Regions from separate parts of the Dactylosporangium salmoneum genome, predicted to be linked through region 3. Evidence: riboswitches for the same ligand, from Rfam matches in the RefSeq annotation. Region 3 holds a riboswitch; each other region holds the start of a gene.
The links. Region 3 has a riboswitch for glycine ahead of gcvH (glycine cleavage system protein GcvH). Riboswitches for the same ligand answer to the same signal wherever they lie in the genome.
Positions count from the first base shown of each region.

Region 1: it holds a riboswitch for glycine, as region 3 does, so the genes downstream of both, gcvP (aminomethyl-transferring glycine dehydrogenase) here and gcvH (glycine cleavage system protein GcvH) in region 3, are expected to answer to the same signal.
Region 2: it holds a riboswitch for glycine, as region 3 does, so the genes downstream of both, ABD352_RS12700 (hypothetical protein) here and gcvH (glycine cleavage system protein GcvH) in region 3, are expected to answer to the same signal.

Region 1 is NZ_BAAARV010000023.1:172,118-177,222, forward strand. It holds gene gcvP (aminomethyl-transferring glycine dehydrogenase) at 1-1,865, opposite strand, end outside; glycine riboswitch at 1,941-2,037, opposite strand; partial or broken gene ABD352_RS14610 (nucleotidyltransferase domain-containing protein) at 2,071-2,733, shown strand; gene ABD352_RS14615 (nucleotidyltransferase domain-containing protein) at 2,842-3,576, shown strand; gene ABD352_RS14620 (AAA family ATPase) at 3,743-4,282, shown strand; gene ABD352_RS14625 (class I SAM-dependent methyltransferase) at 4,279-5,064, shown strand; gene ABD352_RS14630 (YdgH/BhsA/McbA family protein) at 5,027-5,105, opposite strand, start outside.
Region 2 is NZ_BAAARV010000021.1:105,106-110,210, reverse strand. It holds gene glyA (serine hydroxymethyltransferase) at 1-664, opposite strand, end outside; gene gcvH (glycine cleavage system protein GcvH) at 668-1,042, opposite strand; gene gcvT (glycine cleavage system aminomethyltransferase GcvT) at 1,087-2,181, opposite strand; gene ABD352_RS12700 (hypothetical protein) at 2,280-2,528, opposite strand; glycine riboswitch at 2,581-2,674, opposite strand; glycine riboswitch at 2,676-2,773, opposite strand; gene ABD352_RS12695 (FtsX-like permease family protein) at 3,537-4,217, shown strand; gene ABD352_RS12690 (polysaccharide deacetylase family protein) at 4,390-5,105, opposite strand, start outside.
Region 3 is NZ_BAAARV010000016.1:392,683-397,787, reverse strand. It holds gene ABD352_RS09415 (MMPL family transporter) at 1-135, opposite strand, end outside; gene ABD352_RS09410 (L-serine ammonia-lyase) at 214-1,581, opposite strand; gene gcvH (glycine cleavage system protein GcvH) at 1,578-1,943, opposite strand; glycine riboswitch at 1,976-2,094, opposite strand; glycine riboswitch at 2,095-2,185, opposite strand; gene ABD352_RS09400 (AbfB domain-containing protein) at 2,257-3,429, opposite strand; gene ABD352_RS09395 (M4 family metallopeptidase) at 3,627-5,105, shown strand, end outside.

The DNA of each region.
Region 1 (5,105 bases), on a different contig from region 3:
ATCTTCTTGTCCAGGTCGGCCAGGTCGACGTTGCCGAGCTCGTCGCAGGCCACCACCGCGACCCGCATGCCGGCCATGACGGCGCTGGCCGCGTTGGTGCCGTGCGCGCTCGACGGGATGAGGCACATGTCCCGGACCGCGTCGCCGCGGGCCAGGTGGTACGCCCGGATGGCCAGCAGCCCGGCCAGCTCGCCCTGCGATCCCGCGTTGGGCTGCAGGCTGACGGCGTCGTAGCCGGTCACCTCGGCCAGCCAGCGCTCGAGGTCGCCGATCAGGCGGAGGTACCCCGAGGTCTGCGACGCCGGCGCGAACGGGTGCATGTTCGCGAACTCGGGCCAGGTGATCGGCTCCATCTCGGTGGTGGCGTTGAGCTTCATCGTGCAGGAGCCGAGCGGGATCATGCCCCGGTCGAGCGCGTAGTCCTTGTCGGAGAGCTTGCGGAGGTACCGCAGCATCGCCGTCTCCGACCGGTGGCTCGAGAACACCGGGTGGGTCAGGTACTCCGACGCCCGCCGCAGCTCGGCCGGCACCCCGCCGGTCGTGTCCAGCGCGGTCACGTCGACGTGGGCCAGCCCGAACGCGGCCAGCACGTCGCGCAGGTGGCTGTAGGTGGTGGTCTCGTCGCAGGCGATGCCGACCCGGTCGGCGTCGATGCGGCGCAGGTTCACCCCGCGCTCGGCCGCCGCCTCGACGACCTGCCCGGCCTGCCCCGGCACGACCGCGGTCACGGTGTCGAAGAACGCCTGGTGCTCGGTGCCGACCCCGCCCGCGCGCAGGCCGGCGGCGAGCCGGACGGCCATGTCGTGGGTGCGGGCGGCGATCGCGCGCAGCCCGTCCGGCCCGTGGTAGACCGCGTACATGCTCGCGGTCACGGCGAGCAGCACCTGCGCGGTGCAGATGTTGCTGGTCGCCTTCTCCCGCCGGATGTGCTGCTCGCGGGTCTGCAGCGCGAGCCGGTAGGCGGGCGCGCCGCCGGCGTCCTTGGACACGCCGACGAGCCGCCCGGGCAGGGTGCGCTCGAGGCCCTGGCGGACCGAGATGTACCCGGCGTGCGGCCCGCCGAAGCCCATCGGCACGCCGAAGCGCTGGGCGCTGCCGACGGCGACGTCGGCCCCGATCGCGCCGGGCTCGCGCAGCACGCACAGCGCCAGCAGGTCGGCCGCCACGGTGACGATCGCGCCCCGCTCGTGGGCCTGCGCGACCAGCGCCTCGTGGTCGCGGACCGCGCCCGAGGCCCCCGGGTACTGCAGGTGCAGCCCGAAGAACGCCTCCGGCAGCTCCTCCACGGCCAGGTCGAGCACGCGCACCTCGATGCCGAGCGGCTCTGCCCGGGTCTGGATCACGGCGAGGGTCTGCGGCAGCACGTCGGCGTCCACGACGTACACCTCGGACTTGACCTTCGAGGAGCGCCGGGCGAGCGTCATCGCCTCGGCCGCCGCGGTGGCCTCGTCCAGCAGCGACGCCCCGGCGACCGGCAGCCCGGTCAGGTCGGCCACGACGGTCTGGAAGTTCAGCAGCGCCTCGAGCCGGCCCTGGGAGATCTCCGGCTGGTACGGCGTGTACGCGGTGTACCACGACGGGTCCTCGAGCACGTTGCGCAGGATCACCGGCGGCGTGTGCGTGCCGTAGTACCCGAGGCCGATCATCGACACCAGCGTCCGGTTCGCCGCGGCCAGCCCGCGCAGCTCGGCCAGCACCTCGGCCTCCGAAGCGGCGGGCGGCAGCTCGAGCGCCTCGTGCCAGCGGATCGAGCCGGGGATGGCGGCGGTCATCAGGTCCTCGACCGACTCGTACCCGACGGTCTTGAGCATGCGGGCCTGCTCGTCGGCGGAAGGGCCGATGTGCCGCGCGGCGAAACTGGTCATAGCCACACTCTCTGGATGTCCGGGGACAGGGGCGTATGTGCGCTCCTCCCCCTCTGTCGCAGACTCCAGAGGTGCCAACCCGTCGCGGTCCTTCTGCCTGAGAGGTTCCGGGGAGGATTTGCCCCTTCGGCGTCGCCGTATTGCCGATGGCGATCTCTCCCGCGCGGGTATTGCCGGCTTGCCTACCCTACCTCCTGTGCAGGACTTGACCATCGTGGCGTCACACACCATTTACACAGCGATCGTCGGCTCTCGCGCCTACGGCCTGGCCGGCCCGGCGTCCGACACGGACCGCCGCGGCGTCTTCCAGGCGCCCACGCCGGAGTTCTGGCGCCTGGACAAGCCCCCGACGCACGTCGAGGGCCCGCGGCCGGAGGAGTTCTCGTGGGAGGTCGAGCGGGCCTGCACGCTCGCCCTGGCCGCCAACCCCACCGTCTGGGAGTGCCTCTCCTCGCCGCTGGTCGAGCGCCTGACCGACGCCGGCCGGGCCCTGCTGGACCTGCGTCCCGCGTTCCTGTCCCGCCGCGCCGCCCGCACCTACGGCGACTACGCCCGCGACCAGCTGGCCAAGCTCACCTCGACCCGCGCCAAGACCGGCGAGATCCGCTGGAAGCAGGCGATGCACATGGCCCGCCTGCTGCGCGCCGGCGCCCACGTCCTGCGCACCGGCGAGGTCCTGGTCGACGTCTCCACCCACCGCGACGAGCTCCTCGCCATCCGCCGGGGCGACCTGTCGTGGGACGAGTTCCAGTCCCTGGCCGCGTCGCTGTCGGCCGACCTGGAGCGCGCCGAGTCCGAGACCCGGCTCCCGGACGAGCCCGACCGCGGCGCCGTCGAGCGCTTCCTGATGGACCTCCGCTCGTCGTCGCCCGCAACGCACGCGCCGGCCCCCACGCCCGCAACGCACGCGCCGGCCCCCACGCCCGCAACGCACGCGCCGGCCCCCACGCCGGCACCGCCCCCGCTCCGGGCGGACATCCCGGCCTGGGCGGGCGAGGTCGCCGACCCCCACCCCTACCCGCTGGTGTTCGCCACGGTGAGCGGCGCCCACCTGTACGGCTTCGCCTCCGTCGACTCCGACCTGGACCTGCGCGCGTGCCACATCCTCCCGCTGGACGAGGTCGTGGGCCTGACCGTGGGCCCGGAGACGGTCCAGTCCGGCGGCGTGCGCGAGGGCATGGAACTCGACGTCGTCAGCCAGGAGCTGGCCAAGTTCGTGCGCCTGCTGCTCAAGCCCAACGGCTACGTCCTGGAGCAGCTCCTGTCTCCCCTGGTGGTGCGCACCTCTGCCCTGCACGAGGAGCTGAAGTCCCTAGCCCCCGCCTGCCTGACCCCGGAGCACGCCCGCCACTACCTGGGCTTCGCCGCCGGCCAGTGGCAGCTGTACCAGCAGACGGGTGAGCTGAAGCCAGCCCTCTACACGCTCCGGGTCCTGCACACCGGCATCCACCTGATGCGCACCGGCGAGGTGGAGGCCGACCTGCGCGTGCTCAACACCCTCCCGTACGTCCCCGCCCTGATCGAGGCCAAGAAGTCCGGCGAGCACGACCGCCTGACCCCGGACCTGGTGCCCGCCGGCACCTTGTCCGCCGACGTGGAGCGGCTGACCGCCACCCTGGAGGCCGCCCGGGACGCCTCGAAGCTCCCCCCGGCCCCCTCGGCAACGGAAGCCCTGAACGCCCTGCTGATCCGCACCCGGCTGGGCCGATAACCGTGCCCAGCACCCGCCTAGCCACACCCGGCACCCGGCCAGCTGTGCCCAGCCGCCGGATAGCCGCGCCCGGCAGCCGGGTAACGCCCTGCGACCGGGTAGCCAGACCCGGCACCAGGGTGACCATGCCCGCCACCCGGGCCCGCACCCGTCACGGAGGCTGACCATGCTCGGCGAAGTCCCCGCGATCGTCCTCATCACTGGCATCCAGGCGGCCGGCAAGTCGACGGTCGCCCAGGCCCTGGCGGAGCGCCTGCCCAGGTCCGTCCACCTCCGCGGCGACGCGTTCCGACGCATGGTGGTGAACGGCCGCGCCGACATGACCCCGCCGCCGTCGGACGAGGCCGTCGCCCAGCTCCGGCTCCGGCACCGCCTGACCGCCCAGACGGCCGACGCCTACTTCGAGTCCGGCTTCACGGTGGTCGCCCAGGACGTCATCCTCGGCCCGTATCTGCCCGAAACCATCGCCTCGATCCGCAACCGCCCCCTTCTGACCGTGGTCCTCGCCCCCTCCCCGTCCGCGGTCGCAGCCCGGGAGGCGGCGCGCGGGAAGACCGCCTACTCGACCTGGACCGTGAACGCCTTGGACACTTCCCTGCGCACCGAAACCCCGCGGATCGGCCTCTGGTTGGACACGTCGACCCAGTCCCCCCGCGAGACCGTCGACGAGATCCTCGCCCGAGCCTGGACGGAGGCCGCCGTATGACCGCCGACCACCCCTCCCGCTACGAGGCCATCGCCGCCTTCCACACCGCCCTGTTCGCCGCCGCCCCACTGGACGAAGCCACCGCCCCACCGGACGAAGCCACTGCCCCGCCGGACGAAGCCACCGCCCCACCGGACGAGGCCGCCGCCCCGCCCGAAGCGACGGTCCCGCCGACCGCCGACTCAGGCGGAGCCGGCCGCGCCTGGCGGATCGCCGGCTGGGGCAGCGCCGACCTCCAGCGCGTCCGCTTCGAGGCCCTGCTGCGCACCTCCGGCTACCGGGGCGGCTCCGTCCTGGACTGGGGCTGCGGCCCCGCCGACCTCTACTTCTTCCTGCGCGATACGAACCTCCCCCTGCAGTACACCGGCGTCGACCTGGACCCCCGAATGGTCGAGCTGGCCAGCTCCCGCGGCGCCCCCGACGTCTCGCTGCTCCCGGAGGGCCGAGCCCCCGAGGGCACCTACGACTACGTCTTCGCCAGCGGCATCTTCCAGTTCGAGGACCCGTCCGACCCCCTCTACTACCTCCAGATTTTAGAACAGGCGTACGACATTTCTTCCCGGGCCGTCGCCGCCAACTTCCTCAGCGCCGAGCGCTCCGAACACGCCAAGGCCGCCGACGAGCTCTACGCCGACCCGTCGACGCTGGCCCGCTTCGCCGCCGCGGTCACGCCGAGGTGGGTCCTGGACCACGGGTACCACCCGCAGGGCGCCGACTTCACGATCGCCCTGCTTCATGAACGGGTCACGGGCGGCAGCGGGCCGAGTTCGGGTCGATCATGAGCAGGGAGGAGTCGACCGCCTCGAAGTCGGAACCCTTCAAC
Region 2 (5,105 bases), on a different contig from region 3:
GCACCGGGTTCGGGTGCAGTCCCGCAGCGACGAGGCCGGCGAAGTGCGCCATGTCAACCATGAGGAACGCGCCGACCTGGTCGGCGATGGCACGGAACCGGACGAAGTCGAGGACCCGCGGATAGGCTGACCAGCCCGCAATGATCATCTTGGGCCGGTGCTCGCGGGCCAGCCGCTCCACCTCGTCCATGTCGACGAGACCGTCGTCCCCGACGTGGTACGGCACGACACGGAACGTCCTGCCCGAGTAGTTCAACCGCATGCCGTGGGTGAGGTGACCGCCGTGCGCCAGGTCGAGGCCGAGGATCGTGTCACCGTGCCGCAGCAGCGCGAAGAACACCGCGGTGTTGGCTTGCGCGCCGGAGTGCGGCTGCACGTTGGCGAAGCGCGCCCCGAACAGTGCCGTCAGCCGCTCGATCGCCAGCGATTCCACCACGTCCACGTGTTCGCAGCCGGCGTAGTAGCGGCGGCCGGGGTAGCCCTCGGCGTACTTGTTCGTGGCGACCGATCCCTGCGCCTGCAGCACCGACAGCGGGGCGAAGTTCTCCGACGCGATCATCTCCAGGGTGCTCTCCTGGCGACGCCGCTCCGCCTCCAGTGCGGCCGCGATGTCCGGGTCGACCTGCGCCAGGTCCTGGTTGAGCAGGTTCATCACGTCAGGCACCGGTCAGCTCGCTTCGATCCGCGCGGCGTACGCTTCCGCGTCGAGCAGTTCCACGGTCTGCCGGAACCGCGCCCGGAACAGCCACCCTTCGCCGTACGGGTCCGTGTTGACCAGGCCGGGTTCTGCGGACAAGGCATCGTTGACCTGGAGCACCTCGCCGGTCACCGGGGTGTACAGCTCGCTCACGGACTTTGTCGATTCGATCTCGCCGCACGCCTGCCCCGCGGTCAGCTCGGCGCCGACCTCGGGCAGTTCGAGGTAGACGATGTCGCCGAGAGCTTCGGCGGCGAAGGCCGTGATGCCGACGGTGGCGATCTCACCGTCGACGCTGCACCACTCGTGGTCAGCGGTATAGCTCAGGTGGGCCGGAATGTTCATGGAGGTTCTCCTCAGGCTGTATTGGGTCGGCGCGGTGGGCGCGGTCAGCGGCCGCGGCGGTAGAAGGGCAGTTCGGTGACGCGAGCCGGTTCCCGCGTGCCACGGACGTCCACCGACACGGTGGTGCCCGCAGCGGCGAGCGCGGCGTCGACGTAGGCCATGGCGACGGGATGCCCGAGGGTCGGCGACGGCGCGCCGCTGGTGACCTCGCCGACTCGGTCGCCCGTCTGCGGGTCGAGGACCGCGTAGCCGGCGCGTGGTGACCGCCGCCCGTCGGGCACCAGTCCGACCAGCCGGCGGCGGACCCCGGCCGCCGCGCGGTCGGCGAGTGCGGCGCGGCCGATGAAGTCGTCGGCCTTGTCCAGCTTCACGACGCGGCCGAGCCCGGCCTCGTACGGGGTGACGTCCACGCTCAGCTCGTGCCCGTACAGCGGCATCCCGGCTTCCAGCCGCAGCGTGTCCCGGCAGGAGAGCCCGGCCGGGACCAGCCCGCGCTCGGATCCGGCAGCCAGACACGCCTGCCAGATCCGGGCCGCGTCCGCGGGCGCGGCGAAGATCTCGAACCCGTCCTCGCCGGTGTAGCCGGTCCGGGCCAGCAGTACCTCGGCCCCGGCCACGGTCGCCGCACGGATGGCGTAGTACCGCACATCGTCAAGGCCCGCGTCGGTCAGGTCGGCGAGGATGGCGGCGGCGCGCGGGCCTTGCACAGCCAGCAGCGCCCAGTCCGCGCAGCGGTCCCGGATCTGCGCCCGCAAGCCGCCCACGCGGGCGCGCAGCGCGTCGAGGACGACGCCGGTGTTGGCGGCGTTGGCGACCACGAGAAAACGGTCGTCGGTGAGCCGGTACACGATGAGGTCGTCGAGAATTCCCCCGTCCTGGCGGCAGATCATCGTGTACTTCGCCCTGCTGACCGGGATGGCGCTGACGTCACCGACGAGCGCGTGGTCGAGCACCCGTCCGGCCTGCGGCCCGACCACCTCGATCTCGCCCATGTGGCTGAGGTCGAAGAGCCCGGCAGCGGTACGGACCGCCCGGTGCTCGGCGATTTCGCTGCCGTACCGCAGCGGCATGGCCCACCCGGCGAAATCGGTCATGACTGCGCCCAGGGCGAGGTGAATCTCGTGCAACGGTGTCAGCATCGGTATGCGGGTCCTTGAGTCAGGACGCGAAGGCGTCAGGCTGCGGGCAGGAGTACGGCTGGTCGATCCCGGCCACGGGGGCCAGTACTTGTCGCCGGTCACGCCGACGAAGTACACCGCTTGGTGTCTCGAAAGCGGCTGATCGTAAGGATTCCCGCGCTGCCGGACGGCGCGGCGCTCACCGGGCCCACGCCCGCGCGGCGCTCGGGATCCGGATGCGGCAAATGTGCGGGCGGCGGCATGATCGCGGCCGGGCGATTGGAGTGCACGTCGCACGTTGCGCGCAGGTCGCCTGCGCGGATGATGGACCGGGTCGCGCGGTCCGATGAGCTCAATGCATCGGGCATGTCGGGAGGCTCCCTTGTCGAGGTCCGCTTCGATCGCGAACCAGGTGGGTGACCTCCCCGCTCTGTCATTGGACCTGAGAGCTTCGCCGCCCGATGTGGCGGCTTGCACCGTGGGTGCAGGACAACGTCCTGCTTTCCAGAGTCCGCCTCACCGAAACGGTCATCGATACCTGAGAGATTCTGGGGAGAGTTGCTCCTTCGGCGCCGCGCCCATCGTGAGGCGCGGGCTCTCCCGCTTCGGTTCAAGTGGCGTGTATGAAATTGTCGAAAAGAACCTAAAGGATCACCATGAAGGGCGTCAAGGAGCGGCCGGTACCAGCTGCCAAGTGTCCAGCCCCGCTGCTGACGCATGTCCGGCCGTTGAATCTTGATGGATATCGCCGCCGGCTGCCAGGCATCCGCCGACCGTGCTGCCTTGCGGCCTTCTGGTGCCGAGCTGACGTCAATGCTGAGCGACAGGTTAGCGTGCCGAGAGGCGGACGGATACGCATCCCGCTGCCCTGTCGGGTGCGGGTCGACCGGGGTGACAGGGTGCCGACGGCTGGACAGAACACCGTTAACTGCTCCGCGCGGTGTCCGGGTGGAGCAGTGCCAACCACGTCGTGCAGCTGTGACAGCCTGGACCAGAACAGCAGCCTGCTGCCCGCCGCCGATGATGAGCCGACGGCGGAACGCGGCTGCGGTGACGAGCGCGTCGAGCAGTGCCCGGCGCCGGCTGGCCAGGGCGGACACGCCGAGGTGGGTCAGGATGGTGTCGACTCGGCAGGCCCGGGTAGGCGTGCGGGGCAAGCCGAGTGGTGTCGGGAATCGAGGTCGCGGCGAGGGTTAGGCAGGCGGTGGCGTAGTGGCGCAAGATGCCGCTCGGGGATCCGCTGCACACACCCGAGACCCTTCGCGGAACTCGACGAACGACGTCAAGAGAACGCGCTGGGGGTTCGGAGATCTTGGCTAGCGCCTCCTGGTCGCATCCGGCACCACATGTCCGCAGCTGCCCTGTGCAACGGTGGCGTGGACGAGAGCCGGTTGCGGAGCGCGGACCAGACCCCCGGCGTCCGGGGCGCGGCGGATCTGGTCGCCGACGCATTGCGCGCTGTTTCGGTACGTGGGGCAGGTAAGCAGAGTGCGGACCGCTGCGCCGGCCTCGGCGGGGTCGTCGATGACGATGCCGGCGCCGGCGGCGGCGACCCGCTGGGCGTTCATCGGTTTGTCGGCGCCTTTGGGTGCAGCAACATGGGGATGCCGTGGCTCATGGCGGCCAGAACGGTGCCCGCGCCGCCGGCCGCTACCACCCCGGCGAGGATTTGCGCTGACCCTCGCGTTCGGGCTGCTCTGGCCACCGCCAGCGCCGGACTCATCCTCATCGTCGGCGCCGTGCAACGCCGCCGTTCCATGGTCGCCCTGGCCGTCCTGGGAGCCAATGCCCGGCAACGCGCCGGGTTCCTCTGGACCGAAGCAGGTGCCCTGGTGATCGCGGGCGTGGCCGGCGGACTCGCCATGGGTACTCTGATCGCCTTCGAACTCATCAAGGTCCTCAACGGCATCTTCGACCCGCCGCCGCCGTACCCCTTCATCCCCTGGACGTTCGTCATCACGGTCCTCGCCGCCGTCCTCGGCACCGCTGCCCTGGCAACCGCGGCCTCCGCCCGCTGGACGGGCCACGTCGACGCTTCCCGCCTGCGCGACCTGTGAGCAACCAGACATGCCGCGTGGTGCGGATCCGGACGGATCAGTCCTGGCACGCCGGTCGATCGCCGTCAGAGACAGGCCCTGGGCAGTGCCGCGGTTGCCGGTACCGTGGCGCACCTCAAGGGGTCAGCCTGGCAACGCCACGGGGCCCCGATGTCCTGGTCCCACGCCGGGATCATCTGGCCCGGGTCGCGAGCTGATGCTCCCGCAGGGGCCCGATCGTCAAGCCTCGCCGGCGGGTGGCGTGGATCAGCACGGGCAGCGCGCCGAGAGTGGCTTTCCAGCAGCCGGGGAACGCGGCGCTGTCCGAATCGTGCAGCAGGATCGTGCCGCCGCCGCGAAGGCTTGCGGTCACGGTTCTCAGCACCGAGGTGGGGGTGGCGTACCGGGTCCAGTCCCGGCCCCACGCGGTCCACAACACGGGGGTCATGCCCAGCTTGTGTGCGGTCACCAGCGCTGGCGTGGTCAAGACGCCGTACGGGGGCCGGTACCACCGTGGTGGCTGGCCACACACCTCGGCGATGAGGTTGAACCCGCGGGTCAGGTCGTCGTGTGTGGCTGCCGGCGTCCGGCGCAGCAACACCTCATGCTCGAAGCCGTGCAGACCGATCTCGTGCCCGGCGGCGAGGAGATCCTTGCCCAGGCCGGGGTTGCGGGCGAGCATGCTGCCGAGCAGGAAGAAGGTGGCCCGTACCCGGAACCGGTCGAGAAGATCCAGGAATACGGGGGTCGAGCGGCGGTCCGGGCCGTCGTCGAAGGTGAGGGCGACATGCTGCGGGGCGCCGACCCCGGACACCCCCGGCCACAGCAGTCGGCCCAGCGGGGTGATCGCGGTCAGCGCCGGCCCGGCGTACGCCGCCACCACCAGCGCGCCACCCGCAGCGGCGCACA
Region 3 (5,105 bases):
CTTGGGGTTGCTGGCGTCCGCGATCGCGCCGAACACCGGGCCGAACGTCAGGGCGCCGAGCGCGACGACGACGACCCAGATGCCGACGACCGTCCATCGGTGCCGGAAGCAGAACCGGCCAAGGTTGGCGACCACGGGGCGATCGTAGCTTTCGGTTTTCTGTCGTACCCCGCGGCTACGCTCGCCTCGTTGACAACTGGACAGTGATCTTTCTCAGCACTCGATGACGGTGACCGCCAGGCCCCCGCGGGCCGTCTCCTTGTATTTGACGGACATGTCGCGGCCGGTCTCGCGCATGGTCTTGACCGCCTTGTCCAGGGTGACGTGATGGGCGCCGTCGCCGTTGAGGGCCAGGCGGGCGGCGTTGATGGCCTTGACGCTGGCGATGGCGTTGCGCTCGATGCAGGGGATCTGGACCAGGCCGCCGACCGGGTCGCAGGTGAGCCCCAGATTGTGTTCCAGGCCGATCTCGGCCGCGTTCTCCACCTGGGCCGGGGTGCCGCCCAGGACCTCGCACAGGCCGGCCGCCGCCATGGCGCACGCCGAGCCCACCTCGCCCTGGCACCCGACCTCGGCGCCCGAGATCGAGGCGTTGCCCTTGATGATCAGGCCGACCGCGGCGGCGGTCAGCAGGAAGCGGACCACGCCGTCGTCGTCGGCGCCCGGGACGAAGCGCGCGTAGTAGTGCAGCACGGCGGGGATGATGCCGGCGGCGCCGTTCGTGGGGGCGGTGACGACCCGGCCGCCGGAGGCGTTCTCCTCGTTGACGGCGAGGGCGTAGAGGTTGACCCAGTCCAGGACGTGCAGCGGGTCGGCGGCGCCCCGGGTCCCGGACAGGTCCGCGTAGAGGGCCGGGGCGCGGCGGCGGACCTTGAGGCCGCCCGGGAGGACGCCGTCCGGGCGGGTGCAGCCGCGGGTGACGCACTCCTGCATGACCGACCAGATGTGCAGCAGGTCGGCCCGGATCGCCGGCTCGGGGCGCCAGGCCTGCTCGTTGGCCAGCATGACGTCGCTGATGCGCAGGCCCTCGGCGGTGGCGTGGGCGAGCAGCTCGGCGCCGGTGGTGAAGGGGAACTTCACCGGGTCCTCGGTCGGGGTGGGGGCGCCGCCGGGGCCGATGACGAACCCGCCGCCGACGGAGAAGTAGGTGCGCTCGGCCACGGGGGAGCCGTCCGCCGCCCAGGCGTGGAAGCGCATGCCGTTGGGGTGCTCCGGGAGGCTGCGGCGGCGGTGCAGGACCAGATCGGCGTCGACGTCGAAGGCTATCGCGTGGGCGCCGCCGAGCAGGTCGAGCCGGGCCGTCTCGCGGACCGCGCGGACCCGGCCCGGTGCCGCGTCGGTGTCCACTGTGGAGGGATCGGCGCCCTCCAGGCCGAGGATCACCGCGGGGGCGGAGCCGTGGCCGTGGCCCGTGGCGCCCAGCGAGCCGAAGAGCTCGGCCTTGATCCGGGCCACCCGAGGGAGCAGGCCGTCGTCCTGCAGGCGGGTGACGAAGCGCCGGGCCGCGCGCATCGGGCCGACGGTGTGGGAGGAGGACGGGCCGATGCCGACGGAGTACAGGTCGAACGCGCTGAGCGTCATCGCTGCGACCCGATCAGCGCCGCGTAGGCCTCGGCGTCGAGGAGGTCGGCCCCGCCGGTGACGCGGATGCGGAAGAGCCAGTTGGCGTACGGGTCCTCGTTGATCAGCGCCGGGTCGGCGGCGACGGCCGGGTTGACCTCCTCGACCACGCCGTCGGCGGGGGCCAGCAGGTCGCTCACGGACTTGGTGGACTCGACCTCGCCGCACGGCTCGCCGGCCCGCACTTCGCGGCCGGGCTCGGGCAGGTCGATGTAGACGATGTCGCCGAGGGCGTCGGCGGCGAAGCGGGTGATCCCGACGGTGCTGAGATCCCCGATCCATTCGTGGTCGCGGGTGTACTGCAGGTGCGATGGCACGGTCACGAGAGGCTCCCCTGGTCGATGACGGTTGGGTGCCTCCCCGCTCTGTCATCGAATGCCTGAGAGCTTCACCGGCCGGGCCCGGCCTCGGGCGAGGCGGGCGGCGGTTTGCACCGTGGGCGCGGGACGCGGCGTCCCGGCTTTTCAGAGTTGCCTGGCCGTGGCGGTACGTGGGCCTGAGAGATTCCCGGGGAGAGTTGCTCCTTCGGCGCCCCAGCGGGTGGGGACTCTCCCGCCGCGGTTCGTTCGGCGCGATGTGGAGTTGTCGCCGCGACCGTACGGCGGCGCCGCGGGGCGGGTCAAGTCCTTACGCTCGCTAGGCCCAGGGGGACGTGACCGCCCAGGTGATGTCGGGGACCAGGCTGTTGGCGTTGTCCTGGGCCGCCGTGCCGCCGGGGGTGGCCAGCCACAGCTCGGAGTTGATGTGGCGCAGGTAGGAGCCGGAGAAGTTCCAGGAGGCCAGGCGCACGCCGCCGGGGGCGGTGCGGGCGCACCAGGTGGCGTCGGCGTGCATGAGCGCGGTGCCGTCGTCGGCGCTGATCTTCACGCGGCCGTTCTGGTGGCGCAGGTAGTACGTCGGGTAGTTGCGCGACTGGAGGCTGTAGCAGCCGCCGGCCAGGCCGGGCACGACCCGCCAGGTGGCGTCCTGCTTGAGCAGCGCGTCGCTGGCCGCGGTGACCACCTCGGTATAGCCCAGGCCGTTCTGGTGGCGGGCGTAGCGGGTGGTGCAGCAGGCGGTGGTGGCGCGCAGCGAGACGTTGGTGTCGACCGGCAGCGTGGTCGCGGCGCCGTCGTCGCCGGCCGAGCCGGGCACCGACGCCAGGGCGGAGGCCCAGCGGGCGGCCATCTTGTCGTAGCCGGCCCGGGTCGGGTGCACGCCGTCGGCGAGGTCGGCGGTGCTCAGCGCGGCGTGCATGTCGACGAAGTGCACCCGGGCGCCCTTGCCCGCGACGATGCCGGGGATGGTGGCGTTGAAGGCGTTGGCGGCGCTCTCCCGGGCCGGGTCGGCCAGCGGGATGATCGAGGCGACGAAGACGTCGGCGCCTGGGGCGGCCGCCCGCACGTGGTCGATGAGGCCGGAGAGGCGCGACGGGGCGCCGGCGAGGTCGTAGTTCTGCACCACGTCGTTGGTGCCGAGGTGGATGAGCACGCTGCGCGGGGCGGTGGCGGAGACCCAGGCGGTGGCGTTGGCGTCGACCTGGTCGATGCGCCAGCCGGGGTGGCCCTCGTGGTCGTGGTCGGGCAGGTCGGCCGGGCCGTTGAACTGCGAGCCGACGAAGTCCACGGGGTGCCCGGCGGCGGCCAGGGCCCGCCACAGGTTGATCCGGTAGCCGCCGGGCACGTTGAACCCGTCGGTGATCGAGTCGCCCAGCGGCAGGATGCGCACCCCGCCGTTGGACTCGGCGTGGGCCGGGGCGGGCGTCGCGACGAGCGCCGCGGCGGTGGCGGCCGCCGCGGCGAGCAGGGCGACGAGACGACGGGCTCGCATCGCTGATGCCTCCGGGTTCGTGATCGATCGCGGTGGTTCCCGAACGTACGCGTTGATTTCGAACCTGTAAATGGTTCGATTTTGTGTGATCTTGGAATTGAAGGCATTGACACGGGTCTTGACGACCAGGCTGTGACACATCAGAGTTAACTGCCGTTACTGCTTCTGAAACACTCTCACCCCCAAGGAGCAAAGCAGTGCGACGCAGAACCCTGCTCGCGGCGTTGACGGTGGTGACCGCCGGCGCCGCCACCGTGACGCTGGCGGTCATGCCCGACGCGAGCGCCCAGTCCGGACGGCCGCCCGCCCAGGCCGTCACCGCCACCCCGGCCGCCCTCGCGGCCGCCTCCGCCGACAAGGTCGCCACCAGTGGCGCCGACGCGCTCGCCAAGGGCCCCGACGACGCCTTCGTGCGCCGCTCGGTCGTCGGCGGGTCCGGCGGCTTCCAGTACGTGACCTACGACCGCACCTACCGCGGCCTGCCGGTCGTCGGCGGCGACGCGGTCGTCGTCACCGACTCGGCCGGCCGGGTGCGCGACACCCTCGCCGCCGACCACGGGCGGGTCGCCCTGCGCGACCTGACCCCGAAGATCACCGCCGACCAGGCCGCCGCGACCGCCCGCGCCCGGCTGGACAGCGTGCAGGCCGGCGGTCAGCCGCAGCTCGTCGTGCACGCGCTGACCGCCACGCCGCGGCTGGCGTGGGAGGTGCTGCTCAGCGGCGTCAGCGAGGGGCGGCCGAGCCGCCTGCACGTGTACGTCGACGCGCAGTCCGGCGCCGTGCTCTCCACCCGCGACGACGTCGTCTACGAGGCGGCCCGCGGCTACTACAACGGCTCGATCCAGATCGACACCACGAGCGGGCAGCTGCGCGACCCGAACCGCCCGGGGCTGTCCTGCGGCAACAACAGCACGCACCAGATCTACACCAACGGCGGCACGGGGACGGGCACCGACCTGCAGACCGCCTGCGTCGACGCCTACTACGCCGTCGAGCGCGAGTGGGACATGCTGCGCAACTGGCTCGGCCGCAACGGGATCGACGGCAGCGGGCGGGCCTTCCCGCTGTACGTCGGGCTGAGCGACGTCAACGCGTACTGGGACGGCTCGTCCGGCACCTTCGGCCACAACCAGGCCGGCAACCAGCAGGCGACCAACCTCGACGTCGTGGGCCACGAGATGGGCCACGCCATCGACCAGTACACCGGCGCCGGCACCGCGGCCGAGAACGGGCTCGGCGAGGGCACCGGCGACATCTTCGGGGCGCTGACCGAGTGGTACGCCAACAACCCCAACGACCCGCCGGACTACACCGTCGGCGAGGAGGTCAACCTGGTGGGCACCGGGCCGATCCGGTACATGTACCGGCCCTCGACCAACGGCGACCCCGACTGCTACTCCTCGGCCATCCCGCGCACCGAGGTGCACAGCGCCGCCGGCCCGCTCAACCACTGGTTCTACCTGGTCGCCGAGGGCACCAACCCGACCGACGGGCAGCCGACCAGCCCCACCTGCAACGGCACGACCGTCCCCGGGGTGGGCATCCAGAAGGCCGGGCAGATCTTCCTGGGCGCGATGAACATGAAGACGTCCGGCTGGTCCTACGCGAAGTACCGCGGGGCGACCCTGCGCGCCGCCGTCAACCTCTTCGGCGCGAACTCCCAGGAGTGCAACACG